DNA from 4 places in the Janthinobacterium sp. SUN176 genome. Region 1 is predicted to be linked to each of the others. Evidence: predicted binding sites of a transcription regulator. Region 1 holds the regulator's gene; each other region holds the start of a gene.
The links. Region 1 encodes FNR, which switches genes on or off when oxygen is low (the NO sensors DNR and NnrR bind a similar motif). Its sites were predicted from a motif close to TTGATNNNNATCAA; they were not measured.
Positions count from the first base shown of each region.

Region 1 (4,190 bases):
GCGCGCTTCCAGAGCGCCATGTTCGACCAGGACACCCTGATCATCACCTACGATGCCAAGCGCGGTGAACCACGTGGCGCCATGAGCAAGAAGGCCGGCAACAACGACAAGCTGGGCGATTGCATCGACTGTACCCTGTGCGTGCAGGTGTGTCCGACCGGCATCGATATCCGTAACGGCCTGCAGTATGAATGCATCGGTTGCGCCGCTTGCGTCGATGCCTGCAACAGCGTGATGGACAAAGTCGACCGGCCACGGGGACTGGTACGCTACAGTACCGACCATGCGATGGAAAACAACTTCAATTCGAAGCAGATACGCCAGCGCGCCATGCGCCCGCGCGTCTTGATCTACACTTCCATCCTGGCCCTGATCATCATCGCCGTGTGTACTTCGCTGGCCCTGCGCACGCCTCTGAAAATGGACGTGATCCGCGACCGCGGTTCCATGGGACGCGAAGTGGAAGACGGCATGATCGAAAACGTCTACCGCCTGCAGATCATGAACACGTCGGAGCAAAGCCAGCATTTCAAAATCAGCGCTTCCGGCTTGCCGGGCCTGACCTTGCTGACGCGCGAAGAAGTGACCTTGCAGCCGACGGAAACGCTGGGTTGGCCGATCCGCCTGCGCGTGCCGCACGGCGTGGGAGAGAAGGGCTCGAACAAGATTGCGATCGAATTGCAATCGCTGGACGACCCATCGCTGCATGTGCGTGAAAGCGCGGTATTCATCGTGCCGCGTTAACAAGGAAAGGCGGACGGGGACCGGGTGCCCTCGCCGCCGCCACGAAGTTGCAGGAAGGCCGGTCCCCATGCGGGGACTGGCTGATTAAACAGGAGAAATATCATGTCCGACAGTCTGAAACTGCAAGCACCCGTTGCACCGTGGTACAAGCATCGCTGGCCATGGCTGCTGATGATCGGCCCCGGCCTGTCCGTGGTCGTCGGCAGCTTCATGGGCTATATCGCGTTTACGCAGCCCGATGCGCTGGTGGTGGGCGATTATTACAAGCAGGGCAAGGCGATCAACCAGGATTTGAAGCGCGACACGATCGCCAGCGACCTGGCGATGGATACGCGCCTGTCGTATGACGTCGCTGCAGCGCGCCTGACCGGTTCCGTGCACAGCTTCGGCAAGGCCTATCAAGCGCCTTTGCAGCTGCACCTGGCGCATGCGACCCTGCCGGAAAAGGATATCAAGGTGCTGGTGCAGCCCGACGCAGCCGGCAATTTTTCCGTAGCGCTGCCGATGCTCGAGCGCAGCCGCTGGCAAGTGCTGGTGGAAAACGACAAACGCGAGTGGCGCCTGTCCGGCATCTGGACCTGGCCCCTGCAGCGCAGCATCGCGCTGCATGCGGATGAAGAGCTATAACGTACAGCGCCGGGAAAACCGTAGCGAGCGGCAGTGATTTGTGGTTGAGAAGCGCAGCTGTGCTATAGCACAGCGAGCATCGCAAGCCGCAAAGCGCGACGCGCAGCAGGTTTTGACGGTGCTGTTACTTGCAGACGTCCGTGCCGGCCGTAATGGCTTTCAGCTTGGCCGGCTGCAGGATTTCAATTTCCCGGTTCGAGACGCGCAGCCAGCCTTCCTTCTTGAACTTCGACAGCAGGCGGCTGACGCTCTCGATGGTCAGGCCCAGGTAGTTGCCGATTTCCTCGCGCGACATGCGCAGCTGGAAATTGCTGCCCGAATAGCCGCGCGCTTCATAGCGCGACGCCAGGTTGACGATGAAGGCGGCAAAGCGCTGCGTCGCCTGCATGTTACCCAAAAGCAACATGACGCTTTGCTCGCGCGTGATTTCCTGGCTCATCATGCGGTGGAAATGGCGCAGCAGGGTCGGCATGTTGCCCAGCAATTGTTCCAGGCTGGAAAACGGGATTTCACACACTTCGCTGTCTTCCAGCGCCACCGCATTACAGTGGTGGCGGTCGGCGCTGATGGCGTCCATGCCCAGCAGTTCACCCGCCATCTGGAAGCCCGTCACCTGCTCTTCGCCGCCCGGATTGATCTGGTACGTCTTGAAATGCCCCAGGCGGATCGCATACAGGTTCTGGAACGAGTCGCCGATACGGAACAGCGAGGCGCCGCGCACGATCTTGCGGCGGCGGCCGATGATCTGATCCAGCCTGTCCATGTCGCCCACATCGAGGCCCATCGGCAGGCACAATTGATGCATGCTGCAGGTCGAGCATCGCGCACGCAACGCCTCCACGTTCACGGTGGGCAAGGTTGGAGTGAGTAGCGCTTCAGTCATGTCGGTACCTTTTAGAAAATGCAACAACAAGTTTACTGCATACAGCCGCATACAGGGTTGCCGTATGCCAATTTCACCGTAAATTCGGCGAATAAACGACGTCCAGCCTTTAATTATATGGCAACATCGTCAAAAGCCCGTACGGGGCGGGCAATTTGCGCGGCGGCGCTTGCCAAGCTGGGGCATTGATAGGAAAATTCCTGACAGCATTATCTGCCGCCTGTGCCGCCCGGTACTGAAAAGGAAATCATGAAGCCTCTCGGCATTAAAGCAAAAGTCGCGCTGGCCACCAGCCTGACCTCGATCGCCATGATCGCGCTGGTCACCATGATCCAGGTGCAGCACATGCGCGACGACTTCACCCGAGTACTGCTGAGCCAGCAATCGTCCCTGATCAGCCGCACCGCCGCCGAACTCGACGACAAGCTGGGCATGCTGCTGCAGATCGTCACCCTGACGGCCAGGCAGCAGCCGCCGGAATTGATCGCCCGGCCCGCCCAATTGCGCGAATACTATTCGCGCCGCTCGATGCTGGTGCTGTTCGATGACGTGCTGGTGCTCGACGCGCATGGCGCCGTCGTGGCCGACATGCCGGAAGTAGCGGGGCGCGCCGGCATCAACGTCGCCGAGCGCGAGTATTTCCAGACCGTCCTGCGCACGCGCCAGCCCATGATCACCGAACCGATGCTGGGCAAGTCGAGCGGCATGCCCATCGTGCAGATGGTGGCGCCCGTGCTGGCCGCCGATGGCCAGGTGGCCGGCGTCGTGATCGGCGTGCTGCGCCTGTACAAGGACAACCTGCTGGGCCGCCTGCGCTCGGAAAAGATCGGCAAGAGCGGCTATTACTTCATCCTCACGCGCGGCGCCGTGCCGCGCTACGTGCTGCATCCCGATACCAGCCGGCTGCTGCAACCGCGCCAGCCGAACGCCAACCTGACGACCACCCGGCTGCTGAAGGAAGATGGCGAAGGCAGCATGGTCAGCACCAACAGCCGCGGCATCACGGCCGTCAACAGCTTCAAGCGCCTGAAATCCGTGAACTGGCTGCTGGCCGCCTCGCTCCCCGTCGAAGATGCCTTCGAACCGTTCGATGGCGTGCTGTACCGGCTGGTGCTGTGGAGCATCCTCGCCTCGCTGCTGGCCGCCTTCGTGCTGGGCTGGGTCACCGTGCGCCTGCTGTCGCCGCTGGTGCGCCTGCGCGACACCCTGCAAGCCCTGCGCACCAGCGGCAGCCGCTTCACGCCCGTGCCGGTGCAGCAGCGCGACGAAATCGGCGAACTGACGGAAGCGTTCAACGGCCTGATGAGCGAACGCGACCGTCTGCAGCAGGAACTCGAATCGCGCGCGGCGGAGCTGGAACAGGAACGCGACCGGGCCGAGGCGGCCAACCGCGCGAAGAGCGATTTCGTGGCCAACATGAGCCATGAAATCCGCACGCCCCTCAATGCCGTGCTGGGCATGGTGTATTTGCTGGGCAATACCAGACTCGACACGGAACAGCGCAAGTATCTGACCATGGTGCGCGTGGCGGGCCAGTCGCTGCTGGGCATCCTCAACGACGTGCTCGACTATTCGAAGATCGAGGCACGGCGCATGGAATTGTCGCCCGTCGAATTCGACCTCGACGAAGTCATGAATACCCTGGCCACGACGATGACGATGAATGCGGGCGAAAAGGAGCTGGAACTGGCCATCGCCGTCGAGCCCGACGTGCCGCGGCGCCTCGTGGGCGACGCCCAGCGCCTGCAGCAAATCCTCGTCAACCTGGCCGGCAACGCCATCAAGTTCACGGAGAGCGGCGAAGTGGTGGTGGCCGTCAGCCTGGCCGAGAGCGAGAGCGGCCGCGCCTGGCTGCGCTTCGAGGTGCGCGACACGGGCATCGGCATGACGGAACTGCAGCAACAGCAGCTGTTTGCCGCGTTTTCCCAGGGCGACC
Region 1 is NZ_JAPWIA010000002.1:67,816-72,005, forward strand. It holds gene ccoG (cytochrome c oxidase accessory protein CcoG) at 1-744, shown strand, start outside; gene O3299_RS19625 (FixH family protein) at 847-1,371, shown strand; gene fnr (fumarate/nitrate reduction transcriptional regulator Fnr) at 1,496-2,254, opposite strand; gene O3299_RS19635 (response regulator) at 2,504-4,190, shown strand, end outside.

Region 2 (4,190 bases), on a different contig from region 1:
TTCCGTGCGCGCATAGCCGAGGTGCAGATTCCAGTTGCCCGGCAGGCGCTGGTCCACCGAGGTAAACACCGTGTGCTGTTTTTTGGCCCAGGTGCTCCATGGCGCCGTCCAGCTGGTGTTGCGCGGCAAATTGGCCAGGCTGCCGTCCGCGTTCCAGTAGGGCACGGCGCCCCAGGTGGCACCCGTGGGCTCGTTATCCTGGAAGTCGACGCCGGCCGTCAGCAGGGTGCCGGGACGCAGGTCCGCCTCGACGATGAGCATGCCGACCGTCTTGCGTTCGTGATACATGTCCAGGTAGGAATCGCGTTTTTGCCAGGCCAGGGCCGTGCGCGCACGCACGCTGCCCTGCGCGTTCAGCGGCGTGGACAGGTCGGCCTCGACGCGCTGGTCATCCCAGCGGCCAATGATGAGGCCGGCGCTGGCCTGGAATTCCTTCGTCGGGCGCTTGCGTATCATGTTGATGGTGGCCGACGGGTCGCCCTTGCCGCCCATCAAGCCGGTGGCGCCGCGCACGACCTCGATGCGGTCGTACAAAATCGTGTCTTGCAGCGGCGCTTGGCCGCCGCGCGCCATGCCGTCGATCTGGATATTGTTGATGCCGAAGCCGCGCGCATAAAAGGTCGTGCGCTCCGTGTCATTCTGGCCAACCTGGATGCCCGTCGTCTGCGCCAGCGCCTGGTCCAGCCGCACGGCGCCCAGGTCGTCGAGCAACTGGCGCGTGATGACGCTGACCGATTGCGGCGTTTCGCGCAGGGACAGGTCCATGCGCGTGGCGCTGCGCGCTTCGCCTGTCGTGTACGACTGCGTGCCTTCCGTACTGGCCATCGACTGGCCCAGCACGGTGACGGCCGGCATGGTGACGTCGGCCGCGGCGGCGTCGGCGGCCTGGGCCGGCAAGACGGTGCCGGCGGCTAGGCTCAGCAGGGCGACGTGTAACAGGCGGGGGAGGGGGCGCAAGGCGGGCTGGCGCGAAGGAGGGAAGACTGTCGTCGATTGCATCATTTTCCTGGCATATTGTAGTTGTGTGTTTTCCTATCTCGTCTGGCGAGGTGCGCAGTAGCTGGGGGATGGCGTGACGCTGGCCCGTGGTCTGGCTTGGATAGCAGTTCCACCGCAAGGCCCGGCGCGTGCGGGCAGTGGAAAAGAAGGGCGCGCGATTCCCTTCACTTATGTGAATAAGAATCATTATCAATATAAGTGGTATTTGTTAAATAATCAAGCGTGCGCACCAAAAGAGTGCGGATAGGCCAAGGACCGCGCATGGGCTGGCCTTCTGCGATAATGCAGGCGCTGATAAAATATTTTCCTCATTGAAAGAAATGCATGCGTACATGGATCGCTTGTGCCGGATGGTTGTGTGTCGTGTCGCTGGGCCAGGCCCAGGAGCACGCGCCGCCGGCTATCCCCGCGCCGCTGCAGAGCGCCAGCGTGCCGCCCGCCGCCGTCGCGCCACCGCCGCTCGTGCCGCCACCGCCCGTGCCGTCCCCCCCTGCGCCAGCCACGCCCGTGGCGCCAGCGGCACCGGCGGGCGCGGAGGAAACCTTGCCATCGCAAACGGTGACGGTCACCGCCAGCAGCGACGCCAAGGCGCCGCGCGTGCGCTTCACGGCTTACCGCGACAGTTATCTGACGGCCCGGAAAGTGTGGCAAGTGTCGAGCGGCAGCGTGGTCATGGCCCTGCGCCTGATTCCGGCCAAGCTGAGCGCCACCATCGACGACGTGCGCGTGGCCTTGCAAGGCAATGGCGCGCCCATGCCGATCAAGGTGTCCGACGGCGGCGTGTTCGTCGTGCCGCTCAACGAAGACATCGCCGCGCAGGACGGTACTTTCCTGGTGAATAAGAGCAGGGGCGAGTTGACGGCGAATATCGTGCTCCAGCCGTCCGTGGCGCGCGATGCCTGGAACGTCAAGCGCGTGGGGCAGGTCTTGCAGGACGCCCGGCGCGCCGTGCGGGCCATCACGCCGTGGTACAAGCGGCCGTTCGCCAGCGATGTGCAATCGCTGGCGTTTTGCGCTGCCGAGCGGGGCAGCGCGCTGCAACTGGTCGAAGGCGAGCAGCTGATCGCCACCCTGCCCATGAACGAGGCAGCCGTCAATGACATCAACCAGCCCGTGTTTTGCAAGATTTTCGATGGCGAAGACAAATACCCGGGCCACTACCGCGTCGTCTTGCCCGAGCAAGCCACGGTGCTGCTGCTGTAGAAGCTAGCTAGGCTGGCGCTGCACCAGCTCCAGCGCCGCCGCCAGGGCCAGGTCCATCGTGGCCTGGTGAAAGATCAGCCATTGCGGCAACAGCGACAGCGCGTGGCGCCCCTGTTCCAGGTCGCCTTCATCGACGGCGGCCCAGGCATGGTGCAGGCCGCTGAGCACGCGCGCATGCTGTTCGCGGTGGTTGGCCAGCGAGGGAAAGGCGATTTGCTCCATCAAATCCTCTTCTTCGCGGAAATCGCGTTCGACGGCCGCGATCAGCTCGCGAAACGCCATGCTGAAATGCTGGTCGCTCAACTGCTGCAGCCGCGCCAGTTCCTGAAACAGCGCCTCATGCGCCTCGTCGATGACGGGAACGCCCAGCGCCATCTCATCCTTCCAATCCGATTTACCCATGCTGATGCTCCAGGTTAAGTCCGTCACGGTGCGAAGCGGACTGTTCCAGTTTGGGCGCAGCAAAGGTGGAAATCCATGATCTGGATCAAAAGTACGGCGAAGAGGGGGAGCAAATCAAGGCAAAAATAAATGGGAGGAGAGAACAAATCCCCACCCGCAAAACAAAGCGGTTTCAACGATGCAATCCACTACCGAGCGCCGCTGAAAAACGCCGCTGGCAAGGCGTCTTTGACGCAGACAGTACGCGAGTACGGCAAGTCAAAGCAACGCAGTCAGCGGTGTTTTCTCAGCCGCGCGTATTGCTATTGCTTGGGCCAGTGGGCCCACATGCCTTGCGCATCGACATTCGGCACCTGCAACTGCTGCCCGGCGGACGTCTGCATCGCGTCGCGCAGCACGAGGGGTACGAGCAGCAAGGCCGACAGGGCAAGGCAAGCCAGCACTTTGAGCGTCAACATGGTCGTCTCCCGGTGTCCCGGCGGCGGCGCGGGGATGCGGCGCCTGCCGGTCACTTCCTTATGTACTACCATGCTTGCAGTTTAGTTCATCTGATTGAAACTTCAATTTATTGCTGTGATGCACCGCACCAGTTCGCCCATTGCCAGGAGCTTATTTCGCCTTGCGGCTGCGCCGCGGCTTGCCTGTCGGGGGCAGGAAGGAATCGAACCACACTTGCGTCAATTGCCGCGTATTTTTCGCCGCTTCACGCTTGACGGCGGCCGTCGCATGGCCGCGCGCCGTGTTGGCGATGCGGTTGGCGGCGCTCAGGTACATGCTCATCCAGGGGTTTTTCATGGGAAGCCTCGCAGACAGTGGGTGGGGCGGCGCGGGTTTGTCGCCCGGCCGCCATGCCCCCACTGTAGTCCGATGGCTGGCGCCGACCGTGCGCCGGCCCACATAGCCGGGCGGCGCCGGCGATGGCTTGAGCCAGTTCAATACACGTCGCGGCGGTAGCGTCCGGCCGCCAGCAGGGCGTCGAGTCCTTCCTGGCCCAGCATTTCTTGCAGTACAGCATCGATTCCTGCCGCCATGCCTTGCAGGCTGCCGCACACGTAGACGATGGCCCCCTGCGCCAGCCAGTCGCGCAGCGTCCCGGCGTTGGCGCGCAGGCGGTCTTGCACGTATTCACGCTTGCCGGCATCGGCGCCATCGCGCGAAAAGACGCGGTCCAGGCGTGCCAGGTGGCCAGCGTCCAGCCAGCCTTGCAACTCTGCGCCGCAGACGCTGTCAAAAGCTTGCTGGCGTTCGCCGAACAGCAGCCAGTTGCGGGCCAGTCCCGCCCGCTGGCGCGCGCGCAAGTGCGAGCGCAGGCCGGCCAGGCCGGAACCGTTGCCGATATAAATGCAGGGCACGTCGACCAGGGCAGGGGCGAAGGCCGGATTGGCTTGCAGGCGCAGGCGGACGGCGGCGTCCAGCGGGGCGAAGCGCGTCAGCCAGCCGGAGCCGAGGCCATGGCCTTGATTCTCCTCGCCCGCATGGCGTTCCTGGCGCACCAGCAACTGCAGTTCGCCATCGGACGGCAGCGAGGCGATCGAGTAGCTGCGCGGCGCGTGATGGGCATTGCTGGCATCGCCATCGCTGCCGTC
Region 2 is NZ_JAPWIA010000001.1:800,664-804,853, forward strand. It holds gene O3299_RS03735 (TonB-dependent siderophore receptor) at 1-999, opposite strand, end outside; gene O3299_RS03740 (hypothetical protein) at 1,324-2,202, shown strand; gene O3299_RS03745 (bacteriohemerythrin) at 2,206-2,604, opposite strand; gene O3299_RS03750 (hypothetical protein) at 2,907-3,062, opposite strand; gene O3299_RS03755 (hypothetical protein) at 3,214-3,399, opposite strand; gene O3299_RS03760 (sulfite reductase flavoprotein subunit alpha) at 3,537-4,190, opposite strand, start outside.
Region 2: the regulator FNR is predicted to act here: its motif matches at 2,680-2,693, upstream of O3299_RS03745 (bacteriohemerythrin).

Region 3 (4,190 bases), on a different contig from region 1:
ATGACGGCGTCCAGCTGCTTGAAGACAGTTTCCTTCACGCCCAGCTCTTCGAAGACGGCTTCGATGACGATGTCCGCCTGCGCGATGTCCGCATACGCCAACGTGCCGGAAACGAGCGAGATGCGCTGCTCGGCCTTCTCCTGCGTCAATTTGCCCTTCTTGACCGTGTTTTCATAATTCTTGCGGATGGTGGCCAGGCCCTTGTCCAGCGCTTCCTGCTTCGTTTCCAGCAAGGTCACGGGGATGCCCGCGTTGGCGAAATTCATGGCGATGCCGCCGCCCATGGTGCCGGCGCCGACGATGGCCGCGCTGGCGATGGTGCGCACGGGCGTGTCGGCCGGCACGTCGGGCACCTTGCTGGCGACGCGCTCGGCAAAGAAGGCGTGGCGCAGGGCTTTCGATTCCGGCGACTGCACCAGCTGCATGAACAGTTCGCGCTCGTACTTCAAGCCCTCGTCGAATTTCATCGTCACTGCGGCCGCCACGGCATCGACGCATTTCAGCGGTGCGGGGAACGGGCCGGACATGGCTTTCACGGTATTGCGCGAAAATTGCAGGAACGCTTCGTGGTTCGGGTAGTCAACCTTGCGCTCGCGCACTTTCGGCAGCGGACGCACGTCGCCCACTTTCGTGGCGAAGGCCACGGCGGCGGCCAGCAAGTCCGCGCCGGGCGCGATGACTTCATCGAACAGGGCCGTGCCGGCCAGTTTTTCGGACGCCACGGGCGTGCCCGAGACGATCATGTTCAAGGCCATTTCCAGGCCCAGCACGCGCGGCAGGCGCTGCGTGCCGCCCGCGCCCGGCAAGATGCCGAGTTTGACTTCCGGCAAGGCCATCTGCGCGCCAGGCGCGGCCACGCGGTAGTTGCAGCCCAGCGCCAGCTCCAGGCCGCCACCCATGCAGACGCTGTGGATGGCTGCCACCACGGGCTTGGTCGATTGCTCGACGACATTGATCAAGGTGTGCAGCGTTGGTTCCGTGAGCGCCTTGGGCGAATTGAATTCCTTGATATCGGCGCCGCCCGAAAAGGCCTTGCCGGCGCCCGTGATGACGATGGCTTTGACGGACTCGTCCGCCAGCGCCTGGCGGATGCCGGCCACGGCGGCCGTGCGCGTCGCCAGGCCCAGGCCGTTGACGGGCGGGTTGGCCAGGGTAATGACGGCAACGGCGCCGTTCACTTGATATTCAGCACTCATGTCTCTTCCTTGTTGGTCTATAGGTTTTTGCTTGGCGATGAGGTGGTTGCAAGGGATGAAGCTGCACTATACCGCATAAAAGAACGCTCGTATTATTTTTGTCGTGCGCGCGCCGGCGCCAGCATGGTACGCCATGGTACAACATCATTTGCGGAAAGATTCTGCTGCATGCAGCAAGGTCCAGTAGAAGCTATCACTTGAATATTCATTTAAATAATAAAAGCACAATAATAATAACGCCGTTTTATTATGCAAGGAAATGCGTTTGTTATATGCCGGCATGGGCCAATTACGACAGTTTTTACATTATTTATTCCCGCCCCTTGTTTTTCGCCAGATGCTGAGGAATAATAAAATTGTTGATACAAATCAATACTCTACAATTTATCTACAATAAGGCATACCGCAGGAAAAACACTGGCGGCCGCTCTGCGCGCACATTCTCACCGATTATCACCAGATGTCGACCGCGGCAATAACATTGCTGCCTTTTATGGATAGCAGTAAAAGTAATAGCAGCGGCATTATCGTTCCCATTCCTCTTCTCACCCCGAAGGAAATACTATGGACGCAGCCAGCCATGTCAGCCACTCCCAGGATCTGGACTTACAAGCGATAAATACTGCATTGAACCGTGTCCAGGCCGTGATCGAATTCGAACTCGACGGCACCATCCTGCATGCGAACGACAATTTCCTGCGCGTCGTCGGCTATACCCTGGCGGAAGTGCAAGGCAAGCACCATGCCATCTTCTGCGACCCCGAATATGTCAAGACGGATGAATACAGCAACTTCTGGGCCAAGCTGGGACGCGGCGAGTTCGACCATGGCGAATACAAGCGCCGCGCCAAGGATGGGCGCGAAGTGTGGATCAACGCATCCTACAACCCCATCCTCGACGCGGACGGCAAACCATATAAAGTCATCAAGTTTGCCACCGACATCACGGCCACCAAGCGCCGCAACGCCGATTACGAAGGCAAGATCGACGCCATCAGCAAGGCCCAGGCCGTGATCGAATTCCGGCTCGACGGCACCATCCTCGACGCCAACGACAATTTCCTCAAGTCCGTCGGCTACACGCTCGACGAGATCAAGGGCAAGCACCACCGCATGTTTTGCCTGCCCGACTACGCCAACAGCGACGACTATGCGCAGTTCTGGCACAAGCTGGGGCAAGGCCAGTTCGACGCGGGCGAATACAAGCGCGTCACCAAGGACGGCCGCGAAATCTGGCTCAACGCCTCGTACAACCCCATTTTCGATACGGAAGGCCGGCCCTTCAAGGTGGTCAAGTTCGCCAGCGACGTCACGGCCCTGAAAAAGCGCAACGCCGAGTACGAAGGCAAGGTCAGCGCCATCGGCAAGGCGCAGGCCGTAATCGAATTCGACATGCAGGGCAATGTGCTGGACGCGAACGACAATTTCCTCGCCGTCATGGACTATGACTTGAGCGATATCAAGGGCGAGCACCACCGCATGTTTTGCGAACCCGAGTATGCGAGCAGCGCCGAGTACAAGAAATTCTGGCAAAAGCTCAACCGCGGCGAATTCGACGCGGGCCGCTACAAGCGCCTGGGCAACCATGGCAAGGTGGTGTGGATACAAGCCACCTACAACCCCATCCTGGACCTCAACGGCAAGCCGTATAAGGTGGTCAAGTTCGCCATCGACATCAGCGAACAGGTGAACCTGGAAAACAGCATCCAGTCCAAGGCCGCCAACGACAGCCGCAAGGTCAATGCCCTGCTCGAATCGGTGGCGCGCGCGGCGCAAGGCGACCTGACCTGCAATATCGTGCCCGAGGGCGACGAGCCGATCGACCTGCTGGCCGGCGGCATCAGCAAGATGATCATCGACTTGCGCGGCGTGATCGGCAACGTGGTGTCGGCGGCGAACGGCTTTGCCGACGCCTCGCACGCGATCGCGGAACGGGCCACGGGCGTGGCCGTGGGCACGCAGGCGCTGGGCGCCACGGTGGAAGAAATGAACGCCTCCATCGACGGCCTGACCTTTTCCATCAATTCCATCGCGGAAAACACTTCGAACGCCGATTACCTGGCGAAAGCCACGCAGCAGGAAGCGGAAGCGGGCGCGCGCGCCGTCGCCAAGTCGATCGAAGCGATGGACTTGATCAACCGCTCGTCGGAAGACATCGGCGAAATCGTCAAGGTGATCAGCGAAATCGCCAACCAGACGAACATGCTGGCCTTCAATGCGGCCATCGAGGCGGCCCGCGCGGGCGAGCACGGCCTGGGCTTTTCCGTCGTCGCCGACGAGGTGCGCAAGCTGGCCGAGCGCTCTTCGCAGGCGACCAAGGAAATTTCCAAGCTGATCAACGAATCCGTCAAGCGCGTCTCGACGGGCAGCGAAATCTCCCGCCAGGCCAGCGACGCCTTCGACAAGATCGTCTCGGGCGTGGCGAAGACCACCCTGGCCATCTCGGACATCTCGAAGGCGGCCAACGAGCAGCTGCTGACGGCGCGCGAAGTCTCCACGGCGATCCAGTACATTGCCGAGGAAACGGAAAAGTCGGCCGCCAACTGCGACAGCATCGCCCGCTCGACGGATGGCTTGAACGAGCGCGCGGGCAGCCTGAACCAGACTGTCTCCGGCTTCGTGGTGTAGGCCATGAGCCACGCGGCCACCTTGACGCCCGAGGTGCTGACGACCCTGATCGCGCTGGTGCGCCAGCATACGGGCATCGCCATGACGGCGCGCAAGAGCGTCTTGCTGGAACGGCGCTTGCAGCCACGGCTGCAGGCGCTGTCCCTGCACAGCTACCAGGCCTACCTGGACCGCGTGGCCAGCGACCGCGACGAGGTGGCCCATTTCATCGACCTGGTGACCACCAACGACACCCTGTTCTTCCGCACGCCATCCATCTGGGATTACTTCCGCGACCGCTACCTGCCCGCCTGGGCCCGCGCGCATCCGGACGGCTGCCTCGCCATCTGGTCGGCGGCCGCCGCCAGCGGCGAAGAACTGTATTCG
Region 3 is NZ_JAPWIA010000001.1:1,697,911-1,702,100, forward strand. It holds gene O3299_RS07665 (3-hydroxyacyl-CoA dehydrogenase NAD-binding domain-containing protein) at 1-1,196, opposite strand, end outside; gene O3299_RS07670 (PAS domain-containing methyl-accepting chemotaxis protein) at 1,824-3,824, shown strand; gene O3299_RS07675 (protein-glutamate O-methyltransferase CheR) at 3,828-4,190, shown strand, end outside.
Region 3: the regulator FNR is predicted to act here: its motif matches at 1,556-1,569, upstream of O3299_RS07670 (PAS domain-containing methyl-accepting chemotaxis protein).

Region 4 (4,190 bases), on a different contig from region 1:
GCGCCTGGCGCAGACGGACTGGGTCGACGGGCGCGCCAGCGTCGGGGCGCAAGGCGCGCAAGTCAAGCGCAACCGCCAGCTGGCGGAAGGTTCGCCGCTGGCGCTGGAACTGGGCGAGATCGTCAGCCGCGCGCTGATGGCCAATCCCCTGTTCTTTTCCGCCGTGCTGCCGCTGCGCATCCTGCCGCCGTTCTTCAACAGCTATGCGGGCGGCGAGCACTATGGCCTGCATATCGACGGCGCCATCCGCACGCCGAAAAACGGCATGCAATCGATGCGCGCCGACGTCTCGTCGACCGTGTTTTTGAGCGAGCCGGACGAGTATGAAGGCGGCGAGCTGGTGGTGGTCGACGCGTATGGCACGCATGAAGTGAAATTGCCGGCCGGCGACGTGATCGTGTATCCGTCGAGCAGCGTGCATCAGGTGCTGCCCGTCACCAGCGGCGAGCGCATCTGCTCCTTCCTGTGGACGCAAAGCATGGTGCGCGAGGATTGGAAGCGCAGCATGCTGTTTGAGCTCGATCAAAACATCCAGAGCGTGCGCGGAGAACACGGCGATTCGCCGGCGACGGTGGGCTTGACGGGGCATTATCACAACCTGCTCAGGATGTGGGCGGAGATGTAGCGCGCAAAAAAAAGTCTGCCTGGCCCGGGGATGTAGGCTGGCAGACTGAAACAAGCAGTTGCTTGACTGGTACAGAAAACAGGGCGCAAAAAAGCAAGCAGGGCACAGGGTGCGGTGCTTGCGGGCTGGCAGCGGCGCAAGGGCCGCCGGAAGGCTAGCTCAGTTGGAAGGTCAGCGGTACTAACACGTACACGGGAACAGGCTTGCCGTTTTCGATCATCGGCTTGAACAGCGCGCGCTGGGCGGCCTGGCGGCCCGCTTCGTCGAGGTTGCCGTAGCCGGTCGATTTATGGATCAGGATTTGCTCGGGCAAGCCCTTTTCATTGATCAGGATGCGCAACACCACGGTGCCGCTTTCGCCCAGGCGGCGCGACAGATTCGGGTAGATCAGTTGCGGCGCCTTGATGTATTCGACGCTGCTGACGGTGCGCGGCGTCGACGGCGCCGGAGGCGTCGGCGACGGTGTCGATGGCGCTGTCGGTGCGGCGGTGGCAACCGGTGCCGCTTCGGCGCGCGTCGGCTGCGGCGGCGTGATCGTCGGTTCGCTCGGCGCCACGGCGATCAGCGGCAGCGGCGGGATCACGGCGCGCGGCACGGGGGCGCTCAATTCCACGGTTTTCGGTACAGACGGCGCCGGCGGCTTGGGCGGCGCCGGCGGGGCGATGATGCTGATGGTGGTGATGGTCGGCATGGCCGCCGTGACCACACGGCTCAGCAGGCCGCTCTGGATGGCGTAAAAGCCGGCGATGTGCAGGACGACGATGGCCATCAGCGGCGCGAATTTGTTGCGCTTCTTGTCGAAGTCGGCAAATTGCTGCACGGCCTGCACCGTTACGGGCGGGGGCATCATCGTCATGGCGTTCATCGCTTTCTTTAGTTTGTCAGTACAGCTCGCATCAATACGGTTTCTTGCAGCGCCACGGTGGCGTTCAGGTGATCGTTCAGCACTTCCCGCGCGCAGGTGTGGCATTTGCCGCAGCAGGTGGCCACGCCCAGGTCGCGGCGCAGTTCGGCCATGCTGGACAGGCCAAGATCGACGGCTTGACGGATTTCACGATCAGATATGTTGTTGCAGACACATACAATCATTGATACACCTTCTGGCTAGAGGATGAACAGACACTAGTGCTGGAAAGCATTGTTGCTAGTGTTTTAATGAGAATCATTATCATTACGTTTCATTGTCGCGCAAAGCGGGGGACAATGCAAGTGATTTTGATCAAGTGTGCGGCAATTGGCGGCCTGGCGCCGCAGCTTCACAGGCCATGTTTCCGAATGACGCAGCCCTTGATGGGGGCGGCTCTCCGGGCTAAATAAAAACTATTCGCATTCATGTTTATAATGCTGGTATTGTCTCGGACGGTCGCCGTCTGGACAGATTGAATGGCCGCTTGTCGGTAATGCGCAACAGTTGCGTTTTACCTCACAAACCTGGAACCGGTGCAAGGCGCCTTGCGCCGTCGCCGGTATCAGGTGTTCTTAATTTGAACGGAATTTGCTCATGACTCTAGTTCCACCCATGATGACGCTCGATGCGCTGGCAGTCGGCCAGAGCGGCACGGTGTTGCATATCACGCCCCACACGGCAGGACAGACGGAGGACGGCGTCGACCTGGCCCGCCGCCTGATGGAGCTGGGGTTCGTTCCCGGCGAACGAATCCGCATGCTCAAGCGCGGCATTCCCGGCGGCGATCCGCTGGCCATCAAGGTCGGCAATGCCACGTTCGCACTGCGCCGCTTCGAAGCGGCGCTGATTACGATTCAACCGCTGCTTCAACCGGAATGACCATGGGTGCTGTCGAAACTATCGTGGATGCAGGCGTGCACAAGCCGCCGCATCAGCCACAAATTGCCTTGCTGGGCAATCCGAACTGCGGCAAGACCGCCCTGTTCAACCGTTTGACGGGCGCGCGCCAGAAAGTGGCGAACTACGCCGGCGTGACCATCGAGCGCAAGGAAGGCCATTTCACCTCGCCAGCCGGCAAGCCCGTGCGCCTGCTCGATCTGCCGGGCGCCTACAGCCTGTCGGCCACCACGCCCGATGAAGCCATCACGCGCGACGTGGTGGGCGGCTTGCGCCGCGGCGACCCGCGTCCGGACGCCATCATCTGCGTCGTCGACGCCACCAACCTGCGCCTGAATCTGCGCCTGGTGCTGGAAGTCAAGCGCCTGGGCCTGCCCATGTTGCTGGCGCTGAACATGACCGACGTGGCGCGCAAGCGCGGCATGCTGATCGACACGGTGAAACTGTCGCAGGAACTGGGCATGCCCGTGGTGGAAACCGTGGCGGTGCAGCACGATGGCGAAAAAGCCTTGCTGAACGCCATCGACGCCATGCTGCCGCTGCCGGCCGTGGAAGCGAAACCGCTGGCGGCTATCGATGCCGTCACCGTCGAAGAAACCCAGCGCGAAGTGCGCCGCATTCTGTCCGCCGTCAGCAATGACACGAGCGACAAGGGCAACCTGACGGAAAAGATCGACGACGTGGTGCTGCACCCCGTGTTCGGTCCCATCATCCTGGCCGTGCTGATGTTCCTGATCTTCCAGGCCGTGTTTGCCTGGGCCGCCACGCCGATGGAAATGATCACCGATGGCGTGGGCCACCTGGGCGCCGTACTGACGGCGAACATGCCAGATGGTCACCTGAAAAGCTTGCTGGTGGAAGGCATCATCGGCGGCGTCGGCAGCGTGCTGGTGTTCCTGCCGCAGATCCTGATCCTGTTCTTCTTCATCCTGAGCCTGGAAGACTGCGGCTACCTGCCGCGCGCCGCCTTCCTGCTGGATCGCCTGATGGGCGGCGTGGGCTTGTCCGGCCGCGCCTTCATCCCGCTGCTGTCGAGCTTTGCCTGCGCCATTCCCGGCGTGATGGCGGCGCGTACCATCCAGAATCCGCGCGACCGTCTGGTCACCATCATGATCGCGCCGCTGATGACGTGTTCGGCGCGCCTGCCCGTGTATGCGCTGATCATCGCCGCCTTCATCCCGGAACGCCAGGTATGGGGCTATCTGAGCCTGCAAGGCCTGGTGCTGTTCGTGCTGTACTTCGCCGGCATCATCTCGGCCATGGCCGTGGCCTGGGTCATGAAGCGCGGCATGGGCGTGCGCGGCAACCAGCCGCTGATGCTGGAATTGCCCGCCTATCACTGGCCGCACCTGCGCAACCTGGCCGTCAGCCTGTGGGAGCGCGCGAAGATCTTCCTGACGCGCGTCGGTACCATCATCCTGAGCCTGATGATCATCCTGTGGTTCCTCAGCACCTTCCCCGGCGCGCCGGATAACGCCATCCATCCGCCGATCTACTACAGCCTGGCCGGCATCCTGGGCCGCGGCCTGGAAGTGATCTTCGCGCCCATCGGCTTCAACTGGCAGATCTGCATCGCGCTGGTGCCGGGCATGGCGGCGCGCGAAGTGGCCGTCGGCGCCCTGGGTACCGTGTATGCGCTGTCGCAAACGGGCGACGCGCTGGCCACCACCCTGGAGCCGCTGATCGCCCATTCGTGGTCGCTGGCGACCGCGCTGTCCTTGCTGGCCTGGTATGTGTTTGCGCCGCAGTGCCTGTCGACCC
Region 4 is NZ_JAPWIA010000001.1:4,191,066-4,195,255, reverse strand. It holds gene O3299_RS18965 (Fe2+-dependent dioxygenase) at 1-625, shown strand, start outside; gene O3299_RS18960 (energy transducer TonB) at 780-1,481, opposite strand; gene O3299_RS18955 (bacterioferritin-associated ferredoxin) at 1,499-1,714, opposite strand; gene O3299_RS18950 (FeoA family protein) at 2,127-2,411, shown strand; gene O3299_RS18945 (ferrous iron transporter B) at 2,414-4,190, shown strand, end outside.
Region 4: the regulator FNR is predicted to act here: its motif matches at 1,835-1,848, upstream of O3299_RS18950 (FeoA family protein).